Regions from separate parts of the Nonomuraea sp. NPDC005692 genome, predicted to be linked through region 1. Evidence: riboswitches for the same ligand, from Rfam matches in the RefSeq annotation. Region 1 holds a riboswitch; each other region holds the start of a gene.
The links. Region 1 has a riboswitch for cyclic di-AMP ahead of ABZ459_RS22465 (C40 family peptidase). Riboswitches for the same ligand answer to the same signal wherever they lie in the genome.

Region 2: linked by a shared signal. The riboswitch ahead of ABZ459_RS26525 (NlpC/P60 family protein) and the one ahead of ABZ459_RS22465 (C40 family peptidase) in region 1 are both predicted to bind cyclic di-AMP.
Region 3: linked by a shared signal. The riboswitch ahead of ABZ459_RS32445 (hypothetical protein) and the one ahead of ABZ459_RS22465 (C40 family peptidase) in region 1 are both predicted to bind cyclic di-AMP.
Region 4: linked by a shared signal. The riboswitch ahead of ABZ459_RS35045 (CHAP domain-containing protein) and the one ahead of ABZ459_RS22465 (C40 family peptidase) in region 1 are both predicted to bind cyclic di-AMP.

The regions. Positions count from the first base shown of each region.
Region 1 covers NZ_JBEXYU010000010.1:146,602-148,773, forward strand. Annotated here, with positions in the region: gene ABZ459_RS22460 (3-isopropylmalate dehydrogenase) at 86-1,132, opposite strand; cyclic di-AMP (ydaO/yuaA leader) riboswitch at 1,232-1,392, shown strand; gene ABZ459_RS22465 (C40 family peptidase) at 1,423-1,986, shown strand; gene ABZ459_RS22470 (NAD(P)-dependent alcohol dehydrogenase) at 1,970-2,172, opposite strand, start outside.
Region 2 covers NZ_JBEXYU010000013.1:168,045-170,216, forward strand. Annotated here, with positions in the region: gene ABZ459_RS26515 (RDD family protein) at 1-52, opposite strand, end outside; gene ABZ459_RS26520 (amino-acid N-acetyltransferase) at 138-707, opposite strand; cyclic di-AMP (ydaO/yuaA leader) riboswitch at 995-1,146, shown strand; gene ABZ459_RS26525 (NlpC/P60 family protein) at 1,153-2,172, shown strand, end outside.
Region 3 covers NZ_JBEXYU010000019.1:148,301-150,472, reverse strand. Annotated here, with positions in the region: gene ABZ459_RS32455 (MDR family MFS transporter) at 1-144, shown strand, start outside; gene ABZ459_RS32450 (DUF5302 domain-containing protein) at 192-392, shown strand; cyclic di-AMP (ydaO/yuaA leader) riboswitch at 558-692, shown strand; partial or broken gene ABZ459_RS32445 (hypothetical protein) at 976-1,344, shown strand; gene ABZ459_RS32440 (alpha/beta hydrolase) at 1,630-2,172, shown strand, end outside.
Region 4 covers NZ_JBEXYU010000022.1:163,422-165,593, forward strand. Annotated here, with positions in the region: gene ABZ459_RS35040 (luciferase family protein) at 13-360, shown strand; cyclic di-AMP (ydaO/yuaA leader) riboswitch at 622-760, shown strand; gene ABZ459_RS35045 (CHAP domain-containing protein) at 774-1,487, shown strand; gene ABZ459_RS35050 (TetR/AcrR family transcriptional regulator) at 1,540-2,088, opposite strand.

The DNA of each region.
Region 1 (2,172 bases):
GTTGGGGGTGGTTCGATCCGGTGAACGCAAAAAGCGCCTGGCAGTCCTCGTCCGGACCGCCAGGCGCGTGCGGGGCTAGGCGGTCCTAGCCGGCTACTCGCGCGGCGATGTCGTCGCCGATCTCGCTGGTCGTGCGGCCGGCGCGGCCGGTCACCCGCTCGGCGATGTCGGCGGCCACGGCCTGCTCGACCTTGGCGGCCTCGGCGTGCAGGCCGAGGTGGTCGAGGAGCATGCCGACGGACAGGATGGTGGCGGTCGGGTCGGCCTTGCCCTGACCGGCGATGTCGGGCGCGCTGCCGTGCACCGGCTCGAACATGCTCGGCGAGGTGCGCTCGGGGTTGATGTTGCCGCTGGCCGCCAGGCCGATGCCGCCGGTGATCGCGGCGCCGAGGTCGGTGATGATGTCGCCGAACAGGTTGTCGGTGACGATCACGTCGAAGCGCTCGGGCTGGGTGACGAAGAACATCGAGGCCGCGTCGATGTGGCTGTAGTCGGTGGTGACGTCGGGGAACTCGGCGGCCACGCGGTTGACCGTGCGCTGCCAGAGGTCGCCGGCGTAGGTGAGCACGTTCGTCTTGTGGACGAGCGTGAGCTTCTTGCGGGGCCGCGACTGAGCCTTCTGGAAGGCGTAACGCACGACGCGCTCGACGCCGTGGGCGGTGTTCAGCGACTCCTGGGTGGCGATCTCGTGCGGCGTGCCGCGGCGCATGACGCCGCCGGTGCCCGCGTAGAGGCCCTCGGTGCCCTCGCGGACGACGACCATGTCGATGTGCTCGGCCGAGGCGCCGGCCAGCGCGGTCTCGACGCCGGGGAACAGCTTGACCGGCCGCAGGTTGACGTAGTGGTCGAACTCGAACCGGAGCTTGAGCAGCAGGTCGCGCTCCAGGATGCCGGGCGGCACGCTGGGGTCGCCCACGGCGCCGAGCAGGATCGCGTCATAGCCGCGCAGCTCTTCGAGCACCGCGTCGGGCAGTGTCTCGCCCGTGCGGTGGTAGCGGGCTGCGCCCAGGTCGTAGTGGGTGGGCTCGATCTTCGTGCCCACGGCCTCCAGGACCTTGAGCCCTTCGGCTACGACCTCGGCGCCGATGCCATCCCCGGGGATGACGGCCAGGCGGATGTTACGCGACTCCATGGGCGGTACCTTACCGGCTCGTCTCGGCTGACGAACACATCATCTCAACAACCGGACAATCCGTTTTGGGGGGATTGCGACCTTTTGACCGTTTCGTTAGAGTCCGACGAGCCTAATCCACGCAGCCGCTGCGTGGAGCCGGGGACCCACCTTTCCCCCCGGGGCGAATCGGCCGCGCCTCCCCCCGAGGAGCACCGCCGTAGGGCTACTTCCAGGCCCGAGCCCGTCAGCTAACCCGGTCGGCCACGTGGAAGGACAGTCCCCTGTCTAGCATCGCCATCTTTTTGGCGGTGGCAGCGGGCGCCGCAGGTCTCGCGCCTGCCGCCCCCGCGGCTCCCGCCGCTCCGGCCGCCCCCGCCCCCTCCGTCACCCTCACCGGCCCCCAGGTGAAACAGGTCCAGGAACGGCACGTGCCGAAACCGGCCTGGAAGGTCGCCCTCGAATACGCCATGGACAAGCGCGGCACCCCGTACGTGTGGGGTGGCGCCAGCGAACGGGGCTACGACTGCTCGGGCCTCATGCTCCGGGCCTACGAAGACGCCGGCATCGAGCTCCCCAGAACCGCCGCGGAGCAGTACGGCGCCTTCTCCAGGAAGATCGCCTGGAAGGACCTCGAACCAGGCGACCTGGTGTTCTTCAGCGGCCTGGGCCACGTCGGCATGATCTCCAAGCCCGGCTATATGGTCCACTCCCCCCACACCGGCGACGTGGTGAAGGAGGAACGCCTGTCGCAGTGGCGCAGGCAGGCCTTCGTCGGCGCGGTACGCCCCGACCCCAAGGGCGTCAAGCGCTGGGCCGACTACAAGCAGCTCCAGAAGGCCCCCGCCCCCGCCATGCTCACCGCGACCCTGTGACGACGACCTTCCCCGGGGCGTGCCCCTCCTCCTGGTAGCGGACGGCCGCCGGGAGCTCGCCGAACGGGAAGGTCCTGTCGATGACCGGGGTGACCGCGCCCTGCTCGATCAGCCTGGTCAACGTCAGCAGGTTCGCCCTGTTGCTCCCGCAGCGGACCACGTCCGCCCTGACGATCCGCTGCGGGA
Region 2 (2,172 bases), on a different contig from region 1:
CGGGGTTCTCGCCGGAATCGTCCTGTGGGTACGGCGGCTGTCCGGTGCTCACCGTGTCACCTCGCTTCGAGTGCGCATGTGGCACGTGTCAGGACACATGCCTGTGCTGCCCAACGTATCGACATAGGTATCAACAATCACCTTTCCAAGTGGTCAAGGTCCGCGTCACCCGATGTCAGATGCAGCAGCATGCGGGTGTTGCCAAGGGTGTTCGGTTTGACGTGTTCCAGATCAAGGAACTCCGCCACACCCTCGTCGTACGAGGCCAGCAACTCGGCGTAGACCTCGGGTGAGACCGGTGTGCCCTGGATGGGGCGGAAACCGTGCCTCGCGAAGAAGTCGACCTCAAAAGTCAGACAGAATACACGCCGCAGCCCCAGATCCTTCGCCTGCCGGACGAGTGCCGAGACGATCCGCCGCCCGACCCCCAACCCCCGGCACGCGGGATCGACGGCCACCGTACGGACCTCGGCGAGGTCCTCCCAGAGCACGTGGAGCGCGCCGCAGCCGACGACCTCCCCGCTCCGCTCGGCCACCCAGAACTCCTGGACGTCCTCGTACAGCGTGACCGTGGCCTTCTCCAGGAGCCGCGGCCCCGCGCCCGCGTAGGTGTCCACGAGACGCCTGATCGCACGCACGTCGGGCGTGCGCGCACGCCTGACCACGACCGCGGTCTCGGGGACTGCCACTTCGGCCACCTGCTCCATGGCTCTCCAGGGTACAGATCTCATTACGGCTCGGCCCTAAATCCCACGTCTCGGGCATCTCATCACATCCCGTGGTCAGGCGAACACGAGCCGACTTGGAGCTTTCCTCCAGACCTCAGCACCCTGAATGCTGGACAAAAGGTGCAGAAGCCTGCTTCCGTACGGCTACCCACGAGATCACCTTGTGACCCTTCAGTTGTGAAACCTCTACAGACTCGGCAGTTCCGGTTGAGCGTGAACCCGGAGTGCATTAGTGTCCAGCGACGATGTTCTCCGCGTAATGCGCGCGGAAAGACACGCCCAATTCCCGCAAGGGAAGCCGGGGAACCAACGGTGGCGAGCACCTCGCGCCACCACTTGGGGTGAATCCGACCATCTCGGTAGGGCTGCTCCGGCCCGAACCCGTCAGCTAACCCGGCCGGCGTCGATGAGAGGAGCTCGGTTGGTGAAGCGGACGCTCGACCGCTCGGGGAAGTCTGGGGGCAGGCACGCCCGCCCCCAGGAGCAGGCCAGGCGCACACGCCGCCTCGGCGTCATCGGCGTCACCATCGCCGCGATGCTGTTCGCCGTCCCCGTCGGTTCCGCCGCCGCCGACCCGAAGCCGTCGCTCTCCGAACTCGCCGACCAGGTGGAGAAGCTGCACGAAGAGATCGAGACGCTGGCCGAGCAGTACAACGAGCAGCGCGAACGGCTGAAGGCCGCACAGAAGGCCAACGACTCCGCCCAGAAGATCCTGGCCACCAGCGAGTCCGACCTGGCCGCCAGGCGCGCCAGGGCCTCGCTGCTCGCCCAGAACGCCTACATCACCGGCGGCCTGGACAAGGCCCTGGCCTTCGCCCAGTCCGGCGACCCCGAGACCTTCCTCGACCGGGCCGCGACCACGTACGCGCTCGAACAGCAGCAGGGCGAGGAGGTCAACCAGCTCGCCAAGGCCATGGAGGCCGCCGAGCGGGCCAGGGCCGGCGCCAAGACCCGCATCGCCGAGGTCCAGAAGATCGTCACCGATCTCGAGGGCAAGCGCTCGAAGATCACCAAGCTGGTCACCAAGGTCGAGAGCAACCTCTACCGGCGGGCCGTCGGCGAGGCGGGCCGTCCCGGCACCCGCGCCGTACGCGTCAACCTGCCGGTCATCGGCGACGGCAAGGCCGCCCAGGCCGCCAAATGGGCGCTCACCCAGCAGCTCAAGCCGTACGTGTGGGGCGCGGAGGGGCCGCGCTCCTACGACTGCTCCGGCCTGGTGATGGCCGCCTACCAGCGCGTGGGCATCTCGCTCCCCCACTACACCGGCGACCAGTGGACGGCCGGCACGCACATCAGCCGCGACCAGCTGCGCCCCGGCGACCTGGTGTTCTTCTACAGCGACCTGCACCACGTCGGCATCTACATCGGCGGCGGCATGATGGTCCACGCCCCGCAGACGGGTGACGTCGTGCGGGTCGCCTCGATAGACAGGCGGCCGTTCGCC
Region 3 (2,172 bases), on a different contig from region 1:
GCCTCGGCGGCGGCCGTGGTCATCCCGTCGCTGGGCGTGGTGGGCGCGGTGATCGCCCTGGTCGCGCTGGTGATGATGCCCGGCAGGCGGCTGGAGCGGGCGCCCGCCGCGGAAAGCAGAGTGGAGGCCGGTTTCGCGTCGTAAGCGACGTCGTGCGAAGCTGTGGATGTCCCCAGAACCAGGAGGTCCTCATGGCGGAAACACCGGAGCCGGAAGTCAGCGAGACTCCCGAGGACGAGATGAAGCGCAAGTTCCGCGAGGCGTTGGAACGCAAGCGCGGGCAGCAGGCCGACTCGGCCGCGGGTGGCAGGGGCGTGGACCCGTCGAAGATCCACGGGGCGCACGGTCCGGCAGCGAGTAAAAGATCCTTCAGGCGCAAGAGCGGCGGCTGAAAGGCCCGATTTCGCAGGGGGTACGGCATGCCGTGCCCCCTTTCTCTTTACCTCGATAGGTAGATCTTTACCCGGTTCATGACGATTCGTTTGTATTTGTCCGAATCTCTGGGTACCGTCTTAACCAATTACCAGCTGGTGGCGTAGTCCCTACCAGGAGAGGGACGACAGCTGGCGCCGAATCCCGACATGTCGGGAACCGGGGACCCATCTCATTGGGGTGAATCCGGCCATGTGCCGGTAGGGCATCTCCACGCCCGAACCCGTCAGCTAACCCGGTAGGCGAGATGGAGAGGACTTCACGCATGTACCACCTCGTCGTACCCCCGGACAGTGTAGTGACGACCGCCTGCTGAGCGGTCTCTTCCCTGACTTCCCCCACGCGCCGCGTAACCACCTTTTCGGCGCTCTGCCCGGTTACGCACCGTAGTCACGCGCGTTCCCCCTGTCCCCTCGCGAAGGACTTCACTGCTTCATGTCTCGATTTGGCCTGCGCTCTCTCGCTCTGCTGTCCGTGTCCGCCCTGGGCGCGCTGACGATCTCCGCCACCGGCGCCCACGCCGACACCGGCGACGACCAGAAGATCCTGCTCAAGGGTTCCACCAAGGCCTCCTACTTCTGGGACGACTCCTCCGGCCGCGCCGGCGACACCGGTCTCCCGGCCAGCGGCAAGCCCATGCAGAAGGGCCTGGCCGCCAGCCCGAGCTGGCCCCTCATGACCGAGGGTTACGTGACCTTCAACGGCAAGAAGATGCCGTTCTTCGTGGGCGACCGCGGCCCCGGCGAGCCCTCCAACCGTGGCGTCATGCTCGACCTCGACGCCAAGACCTTCGCCGAGCTGACCGGCGGCACGTTCAACCCCGACACGCTCGGCGTGGACGGCAACGGCGGCCGCGGCCACATCAAGATCGACTACGTCATCACCAAGTGGGGCGAGGGCAAGGGCAAGAAGAACTACCCCGTGGCCTTCTCCAGCGGCGCGTGGGGCAGGTACGACGCCAACCCGGCCGAGCCCCCCAAGGTGCTGGCCGAAAAGCCCGCCGACGACGCGGCCGGTTCCGCCGGCGGCCAGGTCGGCAAGACCGTCGCGATGGGCGGCACCGTCATGGCCGGCGTGCTGGTGCTGGCCGGCGGCGGCGTGGTGCTCGGCGGCGAGCGCCTGCGCAAGCTGCTCAACGACTGATCTCCGAACAAACCGCTCTTTACGCCTCGCGACCAGAATGACATTCTGGTCGCTGTGATCCAGCGCGCAGCCGCCAACGGCATCGAGATCGCCTACGAGAGCTTCGGCTCACCCGCGGGCCGGCCCCTGCTGCTCATCATGGGACTCGGCGCCCAGCTCATCCACTGGGACGACGAGTTCTGTGAACTCCTGGCCGAGCAGGGCCACCACGTCGTCAGGTTCGACAACCGCGACGCGGGCCTGTCCACCCATCTCCACGACGAGGGCGTCCCCGCATGGGGTGCGCCCTCGCCGTACGTGCTGGACGACCTGGCCGACGACAGCGCCGGGCTCATGGACGTCCTGGGCCTGCCCGCCGCGCACGTCGTCGGCGCCTCGATGGGCGGGATGATCGCCCAGGCGCTGGCCATCCGGCACCCCGCCCGCGTGCTGAGCCTGACCTCGATCATGTCCACGCCCGGTCCGCAGGCGGCCCCGCCGACCGAGGCGGCCGCCGCGGTGCTCTTCGCCAAGCCCGCGACCGACCGCGAGACGGTCGTCGCCGGCGCGCTGACGACCTGGGCCGTGCTCGGGTCCCCCGGCTGGGAGCTGGACCGC
Region 4 (2,172 bases), on a different contig from region 1:
CAGCATTGGAGCGTGGCAGGAATCTCCGCCTGGCGGCGGACGCCCACGCGACGCGGGCCCTACGTGGTCCGCGCGGTCGCGGAGTTACGGTCCTGGCCGTCGCTGAACGTCAGCGGCACCGGTCAGCAGGTCGCCTTCGCCGTACACGGAACCGAGATCCTGCGCCTGGCCGGCCGGGACGAGATCCACGTACGGCTCACCGCCCCCGCCATCGGCCGCCTGGAGCCGTACCTGCGGGAGTGCGACCAGGTCCATGCCTGCCGCGACCGCGCCTGGGTCGCCGTGCAGGTCGACGCGGAGCCCGATCTGGAATTGTTGCTGGCCCTCACGAGCGTGGCGATAAAGGCGCACGTGGCGTGAACCGATTCGGTGCGTAGCGTTTCTCCCACGCACCGTCGAATTCAATGCCGCCATTTGCCTGGGAATTACTCGCCGGGTAGCTTGGTTGTACACAGCCAAACGGGGAGTCGTCCCAGGTAGGGATGGCATTGCCTGGGAATTACCCAAGCTCGACCCGTGTTGTACAGAGTCGATGCGGACATCTCCGCATCCGGGCGTCGCACATATACCTTCAGGCCCTTTCCCGGGCCCGGGAAGACGATGCGTCAGCCCTTTCGCCTGACCAAGAGACCGCTGAATCCGCCTGTGCGCGGAACCGGGGACCCATGTGTCCAATGGGGTGAATCGGCGCCGTGGTGCCGTAGGGCAGCTTCCCGCCCGAACCCGTCAGCTAACCCGGCAAGCGGCACGGAAGCGCAAGGAGTAACACCCTCATGGCCAAGCACCGTCTTCACCGTGCCTACAAGCTCGACCTCGCCAAGATCGCCCTCGGCGCGACCGCCGTCGCCGGCGTGCTCGGCACGCACGCGGCAGTGAACGCCGACACCACCACCGCCCACACCGCCACCCAGACCGCCAAGGTCGCCGGCGTGGCCGCCCAGCCGCACGTCGCGCAGAACCGCGCCGCCGACGAGAGCGCCAAGGGCAAGGTCAACGTCACCGCCGCCCAGGTGCTGGCGACGGCCCGCGCCCAGGTCGGCACCTCCGAGGACGCCAACGGCGGCGGCACCAAGTTCCAGAAGTGGTACGCCGACTCGCAGCGCGCCGCCGAGACCGCCGCGCGTGACGGCGGCAACCGCGCCATGTACCTGAACGCCCCCTGGTGCTCGATGTTCGTCTCCTGGGTCGGCGAGCAGACCGGCGCCCGCCCGCAGGTCGGCTGGGACGCCTACACCGTGAGCCACGCCAAGTGGTTCGCCGCCAACGACCGCTGGGGCACCGAGGCCAAGCCGGGCGCCGTCGTCTTCTTCTCCTGGAGCGGCAGCAAGAGCCTGAACGACATCCAGCACGTCGGCTTCGTCGTCAAGGACAACGGCGACGGCACGATCTCCACGATCGAGGGCAACACCGGCAACGGCAAGGTCGAGCAGCGTGTCCGCCCGACCTCCCAGGTCGTCGGCTACGGCTACCCGTCGTACGCCGCCTGATCCTGCGACGCGAAAGAGCGCACTCCCTGCGGGGGGTGCGCTCTTTTCGCGTTCAGGGCCGCCGGTGCCGGTGGACCAGGGTCGTCGCGGCCTGCCCGGCCGAGCGGGCCGCGCCCGGCTGCTGCGAGATCATCGCGGTCACCGTGGCGCCGTCGATCAGGGTGAGCAACTGCTCGGCGAGCAGGCCGGGATCGCCCGCTCCGGCCTCCTCGGCGAGCGAGCGCAGGTAGGCGCGCAGGCGCTCCTTGTGCTCGCGCACCGCGGTACGGACGTCCGCCGAACCGGCGCCCAGCTCGGCGAAGGCGTTGGCGAACCCGCAGCCGCGGAAGTCGTCCTCGGTGAACCAGCGTTCCAGCCACGCGAAGACCGCCGGGATGCGGTCGCCGGCGTCGGCCACGTACGCGGTGAGCGAGGTCATCCAGCGTTCGTCGCGCCGCCGCAGGTAGGCCACGACCAGCGCCTCCTTCGACGGGAAGCACTGGTAGAGGCGTTTCAGCGAGACGCCGGAGGCGGCCCGGATCTCGTCCATGCCGACCGCCTGCACCCCGCGGCGGTAGAAGAGGTCGCCCGCGGCGTCCAGCAACCGCTGTTCGTGATCCATGACACCCCTCCAGGTGCTTGCCGCGGAGAACGATCGTTCTCTACGCTATCGCACAACCCGGGAGAACGACCGTTCTCTCGATCG